3 regions of the Paenisporosarcina macmurdoensis genome follow, and region 1 is predicted to be linked to each of the others. Evidence: riboswitches for the same ligand, from Rfam matches in the RefSeq annotation. Region 1 holds a riboswitch; each other region holds the start of a gene.
What was found. Region 1 has a riboswitch for S-adenosylmethionine ahead of ACFPYN_RS12395 (sugar ABC transporter substrate-binding protein). Riboswitches for the same ligand answer to the same signal wherever they lie in the genome.
Positions count from the first base shown of each region.

Region 2: another riboswitch for S-adenosylmethionine. It lies ahead of metK (methionine adenosyltransferase); the one in region 1 lies ahead of ACFPYN_RS12395 (sugar ABC transporter substrate-binding protein).
Region 3: another riboswitch for S-adenosylmethionine. It lies ahead of ACFPYN_RS05215 (2,3-diketo-5-methylthiopentyl-1-phosphate enolase); the one in region 1 lies ahead of ACFPYN_RS12395 (sugar ABC transporter substrate-binding protein).

Region 1 is NZ_JBHSRI010000018.1:520,667-525,324, reverse strand. It holds gene ACFPYN_RS12400 (sugar ABC transporter ATP-binding protein) at 1-1,056, opposite strand, end outside; gene ACFPYN_RS12395 (sugar ABC transporter substrate-binding protein) at 1,125-2,207, opposite strand; SAM riboswitch class I at 2,360-2,514, opposite strand; gene ACFPYN_RS12390 (H-type small acid-soluble spore protein) at 2,661-2,840, opposite strand; gene ACFPYN_RS12385 (YkuS family protein) at 2,968-3,204, opposite strand; gene ACFPYN_RS12380 (DHH family phosphoesterase) at 3,388-4,581, shown strand.
Region 2 is NZ_JBHSRI010000007.1:14,718-19,375, reverse strand. It holds gene metK (methionine adenosyltransferase) at 312-1,508, opposite strand; SAM riboswitch class I at 1,708-1,831, opposite strand; gene pckA (phosphoenolpyruvate carboxykinase (ATP)) at 2,030-3,616, shown strand; gene ACFPYN_RS06665 (hypothetical protein) at 3,654-4,094, opposite strand; gene ACFPYN_RS06660 (hypothetical protein) at 4,112-4,561, opposite strand; gene ACFPYN_RS06655 (alpha/beta hydrolase family protein) at 4,567-4,658, opposite strand, start outside.
Region 3 is NZ_JBHSRI010000004.1:44,373-49,030, forward strand. It holds gene ACFPYN_RS05195 (DMT family transporter) at 54-389, shown strand; gene ACFPYN_RS05200 (DMT family transporter) at 389-703, shown strand; gene ACFPYN_RS05205 (hypothetical protein) at 757-1,041, shown strand; gene ACFPYN_RS05210 (SDR family NAD(P)-dependent oxidoreductase) at 1,262-1,996, opposite strand; SAM riboswitch class I at 2,161-2,266, shown strand; gene ACFPYN_RS05215 (2,3-diketo-5-methylthiopentyl-1-phosphate enolase) at 2,338-3,540, shown strand; gene ACFPYN_RS05220 (2-hydroxy-3-keto-5-methylthiopentenyl-1-phosphate phosphatase) at 3,537-4,196, shown strand; gene ACFPYN_RS05225 (methylthioribulose 1-phosphate dehydratase) at 4,193-4,658, shown strand, end outside.

The DNA.
Region 1 (4,658 bases):
CAATGATTCATAAACAAACAATCCTTGTTTTCTGCGTTCCTCAGGAATAAGTGCCATTCCAGCCTTTATGGCGTCGCTCGGATGTTTTGCGTGAACCTCTTTTCCAGCTAAGTGGATGCTGCCTTTTCTCTTCGGACTAAAACCAAATAAAGTATTAGCAAGTTCTGTTTTTCCTGCACCTACTAAACCTACGATGCCAACAATTTCCCCTTTGGAAACTGACAATGAAATATTTTTCAGTTTTTGACTATCAGATAGATTTTTAACTTCTAGTAATGATGTTCCAATATGTATCTTGTGATTATTAAGTTCTTTATTGAACGAAACACCGAGCATAGATTCAACGATTTCATTCTGTGTCGTTTGCGAAGTATTGAAGGTTTGAACTGTAGTTCCTTCACGCATAACAGTTACTCGATCACAGATTTCAAAAACTTCAGGTAATCGGTGAGTAATGAAGACACAGCCGACACCTTTGTTCTTTAATTTTCGAACAACGGAATATAGTCGTTCAGATTCATGGACCGACAAAGGTGCAGTGGGTTCATCGAAGATAATGATTTTAGCTAAATGGACAAGTGCACGGGCAATCAATATCAATTGTTTTTCTGCTAAAGAAAGATGAAAAGCAGGTTGTTGAACAGATATATATTCCGATTGTATTTGCTTTAAGACTTCCTGTGCTTGTTGATTAAGTTTGCTTTTTGATACAAAAATTTTGCTATCAGTTACAAATGTATCTAGCATTATATTTTCAGCGACAGATAACTCAGGGATAATAGCGGTATCGACTTCTTGATATACACAAAAAATCCCATGTTTTTTTGCGATTTTGGGAGTAGGAATGCGAATGCTTTTACCTTCCAATAAAATTTGGCCACCATCTTGTTCATATACGCCGGATAGTATTTTTATTAATGTGCTTTTCCCAGCACCATTTGCACCAAGGAGAGCGTGAATTTCTCCTTTATTAAGTTGAAAACTCGCTTGGTTTAAGGCAACTATTTTTCCGAACTTCTTTTGTATTTCATTCATTGAAAGTAAAGTATCCGTCATAATAATTCTCCTTTATTAAGAAGAAGCCAGCCCAATTGAACGGGACAAGCTTCAGCTTCAATTCCAACTTATTGATTTTCTAATTCTTTTAACGCGTCAGTATAGCCTTGGTCACTTGCACCCCAGCCTTTGATATATTCATGGAGTTCATTAGTAGTTACATTGGTATTAGGCAGTTTCTCAGTATCTACAAAAACTGGTTCAAGAACGACTTGATCTGAAGGGCTTTCGCCATTGATTTTTTGATATAAATAACGAACTTGGATTCGCCCAATGTCAGTAGGGTCAACAGCTGCAGATGCTACCCAAGGACTCTTTTCCTTTTGCATCATTTGTAAATCTTCATCACTCATATCTATGCTATATACCTTAATATCAGTGCGTCCAGCTTGTTCGATTGCTCGGACGGCACCTTTAGCAAACTCATCCCATGCGGCCCAGACCGCTGTAATATCACCTTCATTAGGATATTGTTTTAAAATAGCTTCCATTTGAGCTTGAGTATCAAGAGCAGTATTTTGAGTTGCAGCGCCAAACGCTGCTACTTCTTTGATATCAGGGTTGTCTGTTAAAAATTCTTTGTAAGCAATTTGTCTTCTTTCCATGGGAGCAAATCCAGCAACCCATATTTTCACGATATTGGCTTTGCCATTTGAATCTTCCTTCAATTTGTTCAATGTCATTTCGGCCATCTTTTGGTCACCTTGCTCTAAAACAGGGACACCTTTAACGTCAACACCTGCATCAAAAGCTACCACAGGAATTTCATTTTCAATAGCTTTTTCAACACCTTGGTTTAAGGCTTCTTTTGTTCCGTGATCGATTAATATTCCATCGAAACCTTGATTGACAGCGGCATCTATATTTGATGCCATTTTGGCTAAATCACCTTCAGAAGTGAAAACAGTAGTAGTGCCTCCAAAACTAGCAACTTGCTCTTTTACACCTTCAATATATTGAGCTGAAAAAGTACCAAGATTTTGCTGCATGATTAATGCGATTTTTTTATTTGCAAGTGGATGAGCAGACTTAGATGATGCATTAACGGGTTTAACTTTATCCTCACCGTTACTTGCATTCGGTTGACAACCAACTAGGATTGTTGCAATTAGTATTAATAAACAGAGTAAAAAGTTCGGTGTTTTTTTCATTATATTTCTCCTTTTTCCGTAAGTGAATGGATAGTAATTTATTAAAACTGTTTGAACACTTTTACTAATTCAGGAAATCATCATCCTTTCTTGCACAATATAAAAAGCCTCTTTCCATACAGAAAGAGGCTAAAGAAAATAGAATTCTTTGCCTCTTATCTTTCAGAAAATTTCTTTTCTGATGGAATTAGCACCGTGCCTTACAGGATTTTCTCCTGGCGCATAATGCGCCCCGTCTCACAACGGTATTACGGTCGGTTGCTGGGCGTCATAGGGCCAAAATCCCTCTGCCAGCTCTTGATAAGAGTGCTTAATTTAATTATTTTTAATCATAAGGGAAATACTAGCATTTATCGGAAAGTATTGTCAACATGTATTTAAACTTAATTTAATTACTATTATTCTGCAGGTTATAGGGAGAGAAGCAATCCCTAATGTAGGAATGTCATTCCATTAATGCTCTATTAATTCTGTTACATCAACACTTTTTTTACTAGTTGGATCGTCAAGCGGATGTATAGTTACATGCCCATTACTTTGATCGACATGCTCTATATAAACAGGGTCACCTTTATAGGAGACACTTATCATGTTTTTTGAATTAGAGATTTCTTGTGCACGTTGTGAATCCATGTTTACACCTCCTATCCATAGAATTACCTTTACAAAAAAGCAGAGCGGAGGCGTTGGCCATTGCTCAGCTTTTTGTTCTTTAAGTTAAGTGCTTGCTGCGTTCAAATGTATAAAATACCCCTTCTGTTTAAGACTGACTTAATCGGTGTTCGACGGCTTCCACTACATTGTCAATGGACATTCCTGACATTGCTACAACCGGAAAAGTGAATTCATCACTATGTCCTTCGTTAATTCCTCTTACGACGCCTAAATCATAACCGGAAACATTTTCATCGCTATTGAACATTGTCACTGTATGTCCTTTTTCTTCTAAAGCATTTTTCACGTCTTCATATGGTTTTTCTACTGTGATTTTAGCCATAATTTTTCATCCTCCATTCAAAAATAGAAACACAAAAGTATTCTTCCCTAAAGTTTCATCACTAACCACGGATGAATTTGATTCCTTTTTCCATTAATGATGTTTCCTATCACGTGTAAAAAGTACAATCTGTATCAATAATTTTCATCTTTTACATCCATACTACGATGAGAGGTGAAGAATATGTATAAACTGTTGACGCATAATGATTTGGATGGTGTCGGATGCGGTATATTAGCGAAACTCGCTTTTGGTAAACAGGTGAAGGTGAGATACAATTCGATTGCTAGTCTAAACCGCGAAGTCGAATGGTTCTTGGAAAATGATGATAAGAATACCTTTTTATTTATTACGGATTTATCCGTTAATGCAGAAAACGAAAAAAAACTTAATCTCTTTTATCGATCAGATGGAAAAGTCCAGATGCTTGATCACCATAAAACTGCGTTACATTTTAATGATTATGAGTGGGGACATGTTGTAGTTGAAGATGAAGAAGGGAAGTTAACTTCAGCTACGTCAATGTTTTATGACTATCTAGTTAAAAAGCAACTATTGGAGCCAACTGATGCCATTGCCGAATTTGTAGAGCTCGTTAGACAATATGATACATGGGAATGGGAAAAAAATGAAAATGCCCATGCTCAGCGCCTCAATGCATTATTTTATTTAATTTCAATTGAAGAATTTGAAGATAAAATGTTGAATCGTCTTAAGACAAATGAACATTTTAGTTTTGATCAATTTGAAGAAAAAATACTCGATATGGAAGAAAATAAAATCGAACGCTATATTCGACGAAAACGAAGAGAACTCGTTCAAACTCCAGTAGGGAAGTATCTAGCAGGTATTGTTTATGCTGAATCCTATCATTCAGAACTTGGCAATGAACTCGGCAAAGAATATCCACATCTAGACTATATTGCTATCTTAAATATTGGAGGCAAACGATTAGGCTTTCGAACGATTCACGATCATGTGGATGTTTCTGAAGTAGCTGGTAAATTTGGTGGGGGTGGGCATGCTAAAGCATCGGGCAGCTCTCTTACAAATGAAGCATATGATCAATTTGTTTTCGAAACGTTTCATTTAGATCCCTTAAGAGAAGACGCAAAGCGAAACCGTTATAACTTAAAACGGTCTTCATCCGGTTCTCTATATAAAAATCAAATGGAAGATATCTTTTTTCTATATTCTTTAAGTGATCATGAATGGGTAATTGAAAAAAATAAAACCATAGTCGATTCGAAATTTGAAAGTTTTGATGAAGGGGAAAATTTCTTGAAAAGAAATTATGCGGCTTGGCTAGTAAGAGACGATACGTTCGTTAAATATTTAATGGATGGATATATGAACAGAGTACCAAATAAACAATAGCTAAGATGCCAAATAAACGAATCGTTTTAAACTTAGTTAACCTAGGGCATGCTGACAAAGTAAAGAACTATTTAGGA
Region 2 (4,658 bases), on a different contig from region 1:
TTCAAATTGGTTTATTCCCCTTCGCTCGGTGTTTATTCCCTTTCAAATTGATTTATTACCTTTCACTCGATGTTTATTCCCTTTCAAATTGGTTTATTCCCCTTCGCACTATATTTATTCCCTTCACCCATTTTTGTCCATAATGTCCGTGTGATAATTAGTTTGACTTTCGCTTCGCTGCGGTTGTGGAATCAATCCTATTATAAAAATATTTTCCCACTCAAGATTGATTTGTTCCCGCTCAATTCTTACCATTCACCCATTTTTCTACAGAAAAAAACTGTTCCGGATTAATCCGGAACAGTTTTGTTTTATTCGCCAGCTTTTTCTTTCAAAAGAGCAGCTTTGTCTGTTTTTTCCCAAGGTACATCTAAGTCTGTACGACCAAAGTGCCCGTAAGCAGCAGTTTGTTTGTAAATCGGACGACGAAGATCTAACATTTTGATGATACCTGCAGGTCGTAGGTCGAATAACTCGCGAACTAATTCAACAAGTTTAGATTCACTAACTGTGCCAGTACCGAATGTGTCGATAGCGATCGATACCGGTTGTGCTACTCCAATTGCATAAGCAAGTTGAACTTCACAACGGTCAGCTAGTCCTGCTGCTACAAGGTTTTTTGCTACGTATCGTGCTGCGTATGCTGCTGAACGATCCACTTTTGTAGGATCCTTACCAGAGAATGCTCCGCCACCGTGACGTGCATAACCACCGTAAGTATCTACGATAATTTTACGTCCTGTTAAGCCAGCATCACCTTGAGGTCCACCAATTACGAAACGACCAGTTGGATTAATAAAGTATTTTGTATTTTCGTCAATTAATTCTGCTGGTACAACAGGTTTAATGACATGTTCTTTAATGTTACGTTGAATTTGCTCAAGCGTTACTTCAGGGTGATGTTGAGTTGAAATAACAATTGTATCAATGCGCAACGGTTTATTGTTTTCATCATACTCAACCGTGACTTGTGTTTTACCATCGGGACGTAAATATGATAATACTTCTTCTTTACGAACTTCCGCTAAACGACGAGCTAACTTATGAGCCATACTAATTGGAAGTGGCATTAATTCCGGTGTTTCATTACAAGCAAAACCGAACATTAAACCTTGGTCACCTGCTCCGATTGCATCGATGTCTGAATCAGTCATAGAGCCTTCACGCGCCTCTAATGCTCTATCAACACCCATAGCGATGTCAGGAGATTGCTCATCGATTGCAGTTAATACTGCAGAAGTCTCTGAGTCAAAACCATATTTTGCACGTGTATAGCCGATTTCGCGGACTGTTTCACGTACAACTTTTTGAATATCCACATAAGCTGTTGTTGTGATTTCTCCAGCAACCAGTACTAAACCTGTTGTTACTGTCGTTTCACATGCAACACGTGCGTTAGGATCTTCAGTTAAAATTGCATCTAAAATTGCATCTGAGATTTGATCACAAATCTTATCTGGATGCCCTTCTGTTACTGATTCTGATGTAAATAGACGACGATTTGTCATTGGTATTTCCTCCTATATCCTTCGAGATTTCTCTCGGAAAATTCAAACGGTACTCATTTCCCATGTTCAGCTTATTCAGTCGATTAAAACCTTCCGCCTTATCGGGCTTCTGCACACGAGGATAAAGGGAGATGTCATAAAAAAAACCCTCTCTCACGTAAATCACATGAGGAAAGTATACATTAATAGGCATCTTTCACTCTTATCATCCAAGGAATACACCTTGCTTCAGGTTCAGCACCTTTGCTAATTACTACTTACTTCATAACTGCAGGTTGCCGGGTTTCATAGGGCCTGACCCCTCAACCAGCTCGGGATAAGAGTATCCGTTCAGTTTTACATCATAATAAACTAATCCCTCTATGTCAAATATTATTTATTATTCTTCATTAAAGAGAAATTTAAGAGGAATTTAATTAGGCTATTAGTGTAGTTTAATGAGCGGAATGTGTTATACTAATCAACGAATAAAAAAACACCCCAATGGATTGGGAATATAAGAAAAAGGAAGGTACATATACATGAATTCAGTGAACACTATCAACGAACTGAACGACTTGTTAAATGGCAAAAACGTGCATGTACAACTTTCAGTACCACAATTAGTGGAGAAAGCAACATTACGCGGAGAAGCTGTCTTAACATCAACTGGAGCTGTAAAAGTAGAGACAGGGAAATATACAGGACGTTCTCCTAAAGACAAATATGTTGTTGAAGAAGATATCTCAAAAGACAAGATTGATTGGGGTACAGTAAATCAACCGATTTCATCCGAAATTTTTTCCTCTTTATATAAGAAGGTTGTTACATATTTAAAATCGAAAGAAGAACTATTTGTTTTTAATGGCTTTGCAGGAGCAGACAAAGAATCTCGCCTTTCTATCAAAGTAATTAATGAATATGCATGGCATAACCTATTTGCACACCAATTATTTATTCGTCCTACGGAAGAAGAATTGGCAGTTCATGAATCACAATTTACTATTGTTTATGCACCTACGTTTAAAGCTGATCCAGCAATCGATGGTACTGCTTCTGAAGCATTCATCATTGTTTCAATGGAACAACGCATCATTTTAATTGGTGGAACAGAATATGCTGGAGAAATGAAAAAATCAATTTTCTCTATTATGAACTATTTACTTCCTGAACAAGGCATTTTATCTATGCATTGTTCATCAAACGTTGGCGAAAAAGGTGATGTTGCCTTATTCTTTGGTTTATCTGGAACTGGAAAAACGACGTTATCAGCTGATGCTGATCGCAAGTTAATCGGTGATGATGAGCATGGCTGGTCAGATAATGGTGTATTCAATATTGAAGGAGGCTGTTATGCAAAAGCAGTCAACTTAAAACGTGAAAATGAACCACAAATTTTCGATGCGATCCGTTTTGGATCAGTATTAGAAAACGTAGTAGTGGATCCGGATACACGTATTGCTAATTACGAGGATATCTCATTAACTGAAAACACACGTGCTGCTTACCCATTACAAGCAATTGATAATATTGTTGACCCTTCTGTAGCCGGTCATCCAAATACAATCATTTTCTTAACAGCTGATGCATTTGGCGTATTGCCTCCAATCAGTAAATTAACAAAAGAACAAGCAATGTACCACTTCTTAAGCGGTTTCACATCGAAACTTGCAGGAACTGAGCGTGGAATCACGACTCCACAAGCTACGTTCTCAACTTGTTTCGGTTCTCCATTCCTTCCATTGCCTGCAACCGTGTATGCAGAAATGTTAGGAAAGAAAATTGACGAACATAATGCACAAGTATTCTTAGTAAATACGGGTTGGACTGGCGGCGTATACGGCGTTGGTAAACGTATGAAACTTTCTTATACACGTGCAATGGTGCGCGCGGCGTTGGATGGTAAATTAGACAATGTAGAAACAGACAAAGGTTCTGTATTCGGGCTAGCGATTCCAAAAGCTGTACCTGGTGTTCCAGAAAACGTACTAAATCCACGCGATGCATGGGCAGATGTTTCTGCATATGACGCAAAAGCAAAAGAATTGGCAGATCAATTCCGTGAAAACTTCAATAAATTCGGCTCAGTTGCTGAAGAAATCGTCTCAAAAGGCGGACCGATTATTTAATATAAAAATGGCTTGCACTTCGTGTGCAGGCCATTTTTTATTCCTTGTAATGAAAGTTCGTATCGTTTTGGAAAAAAGATTGAATATGTATAGCTTCTGCTTTCGTAATTTGATTGAAATGTAGTTCAGCACCATAATCATCTACAGAACAAATATGATACCCATTCTTTTTAAAATGTAATGAATACCACAGAATACTATTTGTTTCACTACTAACAGATTGTAAAATTAAATCTTTTAACTTGTGGTTAAGTGGCATAGTAAAAATGACTAAATCAGTCTCAATTCTAATGGTACGTGCATAAGGTTTAATGGTTTGTATCAATTCTGTTTCATTTTTCCAACACCGTACTTCTATTGCCGTAAAAATTGGCAATAACTCCGTCATTAATGGAATCCAGAAGTCCACATTCTTTAAACGCTTTAGTGTTTCATTTCCATGTGAGAAGGTATCATTTTTTATATGTAAATTTCCCATAAGTAAACCTCCTCAACTTACATTAAGTGTTCTTTAAAATATTCTGCGTCTGCATTTTCAGGGAAGAGTTTTTGAAATTCTGCAGCTTCATTTTTATCTACCCCATACAGCACAATTTCAGAGCCATACTGTGCAATTTCCATCATTTGAATATCTTCTTTATAGAAGAATAGAGTGAACCATTTTATTCCACCGTTTGAATCAATTGAGTGATTACGTAAATAGTTACAATTATCTTCATTTAAAGTAATAGTGACTGACTTTACCAGACCTTGATCAATCGAATTCGCCGATATCTTTGCAAGTTCTTCTAGTAGCTCAGTTTCTTCTTGCCAACAGTGAATTTCGACTGAGGCAAAATCACTTGTATATGTATCCCAAAGCGTTTCCCAATAGCTTGTATCTACTGGTACAGACGATTTTTTCTCTGTATGAGTCGTTTCCAAATGAATTCGAACATGTTTCATTACACTTACCCTCCTTGATGTTTCATCCATTTTGTTAAGTCCCTTATAATTTGTTTGTTGATGTTCATTGGGAAAAAATGATTGTGCTCCTTAAAAT
Region 3 (4,658 bases), on a different contig from region 1:
CGTATTTTACGTTAATTTCTCAGGCTTATTTTTATGGATAGGAGATGAACAGGATGAATAAAGAATGGATGAAAGTATTCATTGCCGCTTTTTTTGAAGTATTTTGGGTCATAGGCTTAAAACATGCGGATGATATATGGACATGGATTGGAACCGCAATAGCCATTGCTGTGAGTTTTTATTTAATGATTATGGCAGGGAAAACATTACCGGTGGGGACCGTCTACGCGGTGTTCGTGGGACTTGGAACAGCAGGTACAGTAATCGCAGATATCTTATTTTTTGGACAAGACTTTAGCATCGCGAAAATTGGGTTAATTGCGCTGTTGTTACTGGGCGTTGTCGGACTCAAGTTAGTGACGAAAGAACAGGAAGAGGTGGCATCCTAATGGCTTGGCTATTTTTAATCATTGCAGGACTATTTGAAATGACTGGAGTAGTGATGATCAACCAAGTGCATAAAAATCGCAACTGGAAATCGATCACAGGATTGTTCGTCAGCTTTGGCGCTAGTTTCTTGTTCCTTGCGTTAGCGATGGAAAGTCTTCCAATGGGAACGGCTTATGCGGTATGGACAGGTATTGGTGCCTCTGGCGGTGCGATTTTAGGCATGATATTATACGGGGAGCCTAAAACGTGGTTGCGCGTGTTGTTTATTGCCATGGTGTTAAGTGCAGCGGTTGGATTGAAGTTTATTTCGTAATGGTATGATGCAGGAATTGAACACGTAATGCGTGATCTTAAGGGGGAAGTTATGTGTCGATTTGGATCTCCATTATCGCAACTGTTTTATTCGGACTTGTTGGCATTTCTTGCTTTTATTCCGCATTTAAAACATACAAAGACGATGAAGATGGAGAGATTGAAGATTTCGGTGTCGTTGGATCAATAGAGTTTATCGACATATTTTTTGTATTTGTTTTATGGCTTTGTAAAAAGTTTTTTTCTCAAAGTCATTATATTCCAGCGTTTCGTACAGTCTCGTTTCTTATGGGGCTAATGATGATCGGGATTATCATCTTATTCTGGCTTATAGTTTAGCTGTAACCTCAGATTTGCTTCTATTGTCGCAACTTTATTAGTTATCGTCGCAACTTTTACCGTTATCATCGTAACTTCTTGAATTATTGTCGTAACTTTTCACGTTATTGTCGCAACTATCCAATTTTCTCCTAATTAAAACAAGAGACCTGCTTCGCTTTTTCGGCGAGCCAGGTCTCTTTTTATAAAGGAATCATCTTTTCAACTTAACAACAGAAGGTTACTGAGCAGTATACCCACCATCTACCAATAAGTTCGCCCCTGTGACAAAACTCGCTTCATCTGAGGCAAGGAAAACAACGGCGTTTGCCACTTCTTGTGATTCACCTAGGCGGCCAAGTGGGTGTAGTGATACCAAGTGTTTCCTTGTCGCATCATCTAATTGATCCAGCAATGGCGTGTTGATGTAACCAGGACACACGGCGTTTACACGAATACCTTGAGAAGCATATTCCACAGCAAGGGCGCGTGTCATGTTTACGACGCCACCTTTTGCTGCTGTGTAAGAAGCGGTAGCTGCTTGGCCAACATGACCTAAGATGGATGCGCAGTTGACGATGCTCCCGCTACCTTGTTTGACCATTTCTATTAATGCGTATTTCGCACATAAAAATACGCCAGATAAGTTAACGGAAATCGTTTTATTCCAGTCTTCCAATGACAACTCATGAGTAGAACCAGTTGACCCGATACCTGCGTTGCTAAATAAAATATCCACTTTGCCAAACGTATCCACGGAGTGCTTAACCATTGCTTCAACTTGTTCCTCATTTGAAACGTCAACATGGATGAATGAAACGCCTTCACCTAGTTCGTCCGCAAGTTTTTGACCACCCGCATCATCAAAATCTGCGATGACTACTTTCGCGCCTTGCTTGAGCATTTCACGCACAGTAAATTCGCCAATCCCACTTGCGCCACCAGTGACAATCGCTACTTTATCTTGTAATCTCAACTAGAAAACCTCCAGGATTTGTATTTATATTCAAGTTCATCCTACTCCTCTTTGTAACTATCAGTCAATTTCTTCAATTCAGATTTTTATAATAATAGGGTTGACATTAATGGGAATAGATGCAATAATTCGATTTATATTTTTAAAAATACATATCTACATTTTTCTTATCAAGAGCAGGTGGAGGGAACTAGCCCTATGAAACCCGGCAACCGACTTACGCGAGTAGGCACGGTGCTAATTCTTGCAGCAGTAGCTGACAGATAAGAGGATGTTAGTTTTTACTAACCTCTTCTTTTTTGTGAAGAGGTTTTTTTATGTGGATTAAAGAGGTGACGACATTGAGTGAAGTAATCGCGAGTTATTTAGTTCATAACGTAAGAAATTTAGAGAAAAAAGCGGAAGGCATCGCACTTGGGCTGACAGTTGGTTCTTGGACGGACTTGCCTCAACTCGAACAACAACAATTAAAGAAACATAAAGGGCGCGTCGTATCTGTCCAAGCATTAGGTGAGGAGCGCACGAAAGGAATTATTCAAATTGCCTATCCTGCTGCAAATTTTAGTCCCGATTTACCTGCCATTTTAACGACGACTTTTGGCAAACTATCGCTTGATGGAGAGATCAAATTACTTAATTTGGAGTTTAGTGCGGAGCTAGCTACTCACTTCAAAGGACCTAAGTTTGGGATTGAAGGCATTCGCAAGTGGACGGGTGTACAAGATCGACCATTTGTGATGAGTATTTTCAAAGGAATCCTTGGCAAAGATTTATCTTTTTTACTAAACCAACTTGAACAACAAGCAAGAGGTGGCGTGGATTTTGTGAAAGACGATGAGATTTTGTTCGACAACGACTTAACGCCTTTTGAAGAACGGATTACGAAAGGTCGCGAAGTACTTGAAAAAGTCTACTCGGAAACGGGACATCGCACACGCTACGCTGTGAATTTAACAGGTCGAACATTTGACTTAAGAGAAAAAGCGAAGCGTGCAACAGAGCTCGGAGCAGACATGTTGTTGTTTAATGTCTATGCATATGGACTCGATACGCTTCATAGTTTAGCTGAAGATAGGGAAATCACTGTTCCAATCATGGCGCATCCGGCTGTTTCAGGAGCATTCACACCATCTCCACAGTATGGGCTGTCAAACCAACTCGCACTAGGCAAATTACTTCGTTTTGCAGGCGCGGATTTCTCCTTATTCCCGTCGCCATATGGAAGTGTGGCTCTTGAAAAAAGCGAAACGCTACAGATTGTGGAATCACTAACGAAACCGGATTACGTCAAACCAACACTTCCTGTACCGTCAGCGGGAATCCATCCGGGAATGGTACCGCAACTTATCGAAGATTTTGGAATTGACTCGGTAATTAATGCAGGGGGCGGAGTGCACGGGCATCCAGCAGGTTCTGCAGCAGGTGGGAAGGCATTCAGACAAGCGGTCGATGCCACACTTTCAAAGAAAACATTATCAGACGCTGCACAAACAAACGAAGAACTTCAACAAGCACTTGAATTGTGGGGTGACAAAGTCCGATGAGCCAACCAGTTATTTTTTGTGATTTTGATGGCACCATCACAACTAAAGACAATATCATGGCCATCATGAAAAAGTTCGCACCACCTGAATGGGAGCCGATAAAAGACCAAATTCTTGGCCAACAAATATCCATTCAACAAGGTGTTACACAACTATTTAACTTGCTTTCAACGGACCAAAAAGATGAAATCACGCAATTTGTCCTCGACCAGGCACAAATTCGCGAAGGTTTTGAAGACTTTGTTGCGTATACGAAGTCGCAACAGATTCCACTCTTTATCGTATCAGGGGGCATTGATTTCTTCGTCAAACCATTGCTGAAAGATTACATGTCTGAAGACCATATTTATTGCAATGTCGCAGATTTCTCAGGTGATATGATTTCCATCGAGTGGCCACACACATGTGATGAACTTTGTTCAAATGGTTGTGGCTGCTGTAAACCGTCTATCATACGCAAACTGAGTGAAGACAACACATATAAAATCGTCATTGGCGATTCCATTACCGATCTACAAGCTGCCAAACTGGCGGACCAAGTCATTGCACGCGATTTCCTCAGTGAAAAGTGCGTAGAACTCGACATTGCGTTTGAGTCATTTGAAACTTTTTACGATGTCATTCACATTTTAAAGCAATTGGAGGTACACACATGAGCAAGTACTTTTCGCGTTGGAGCGATCTGGCAGCTATCAAAAAAGAATTAGCCGATCGCGATTGGTTTTTTGGAACAAGTGGTAATTTATCGATTAAAGTCTCGAATGATCCCGTTACCTTTCTAGTCACAGCTTCTGGAAAAGACAAACGTAAATTTACGAATCACGACTTTCTATTAGTCGATTCAAATGGAGAAAAGTTAGAGGACACAACGTCGAAACCTTCCGCGGAAACATTGCTGCACGCAAAAATTTATAATAAAACCAACGCAGGCTGCGTTCTTCATGTGCATACCATTGATAACAATGTGATTACAGAACTGTACAAAAACGAAACGCATATTGAATTCACGGGAAATGAAATTATCAAAGCTCTCGGTTCATGGGAGCAAGACGCCAAAGTCAGCATTCCGATTATCGCGAACATTGCACACATCCCGACTCTAGCCGAACAATTCGATC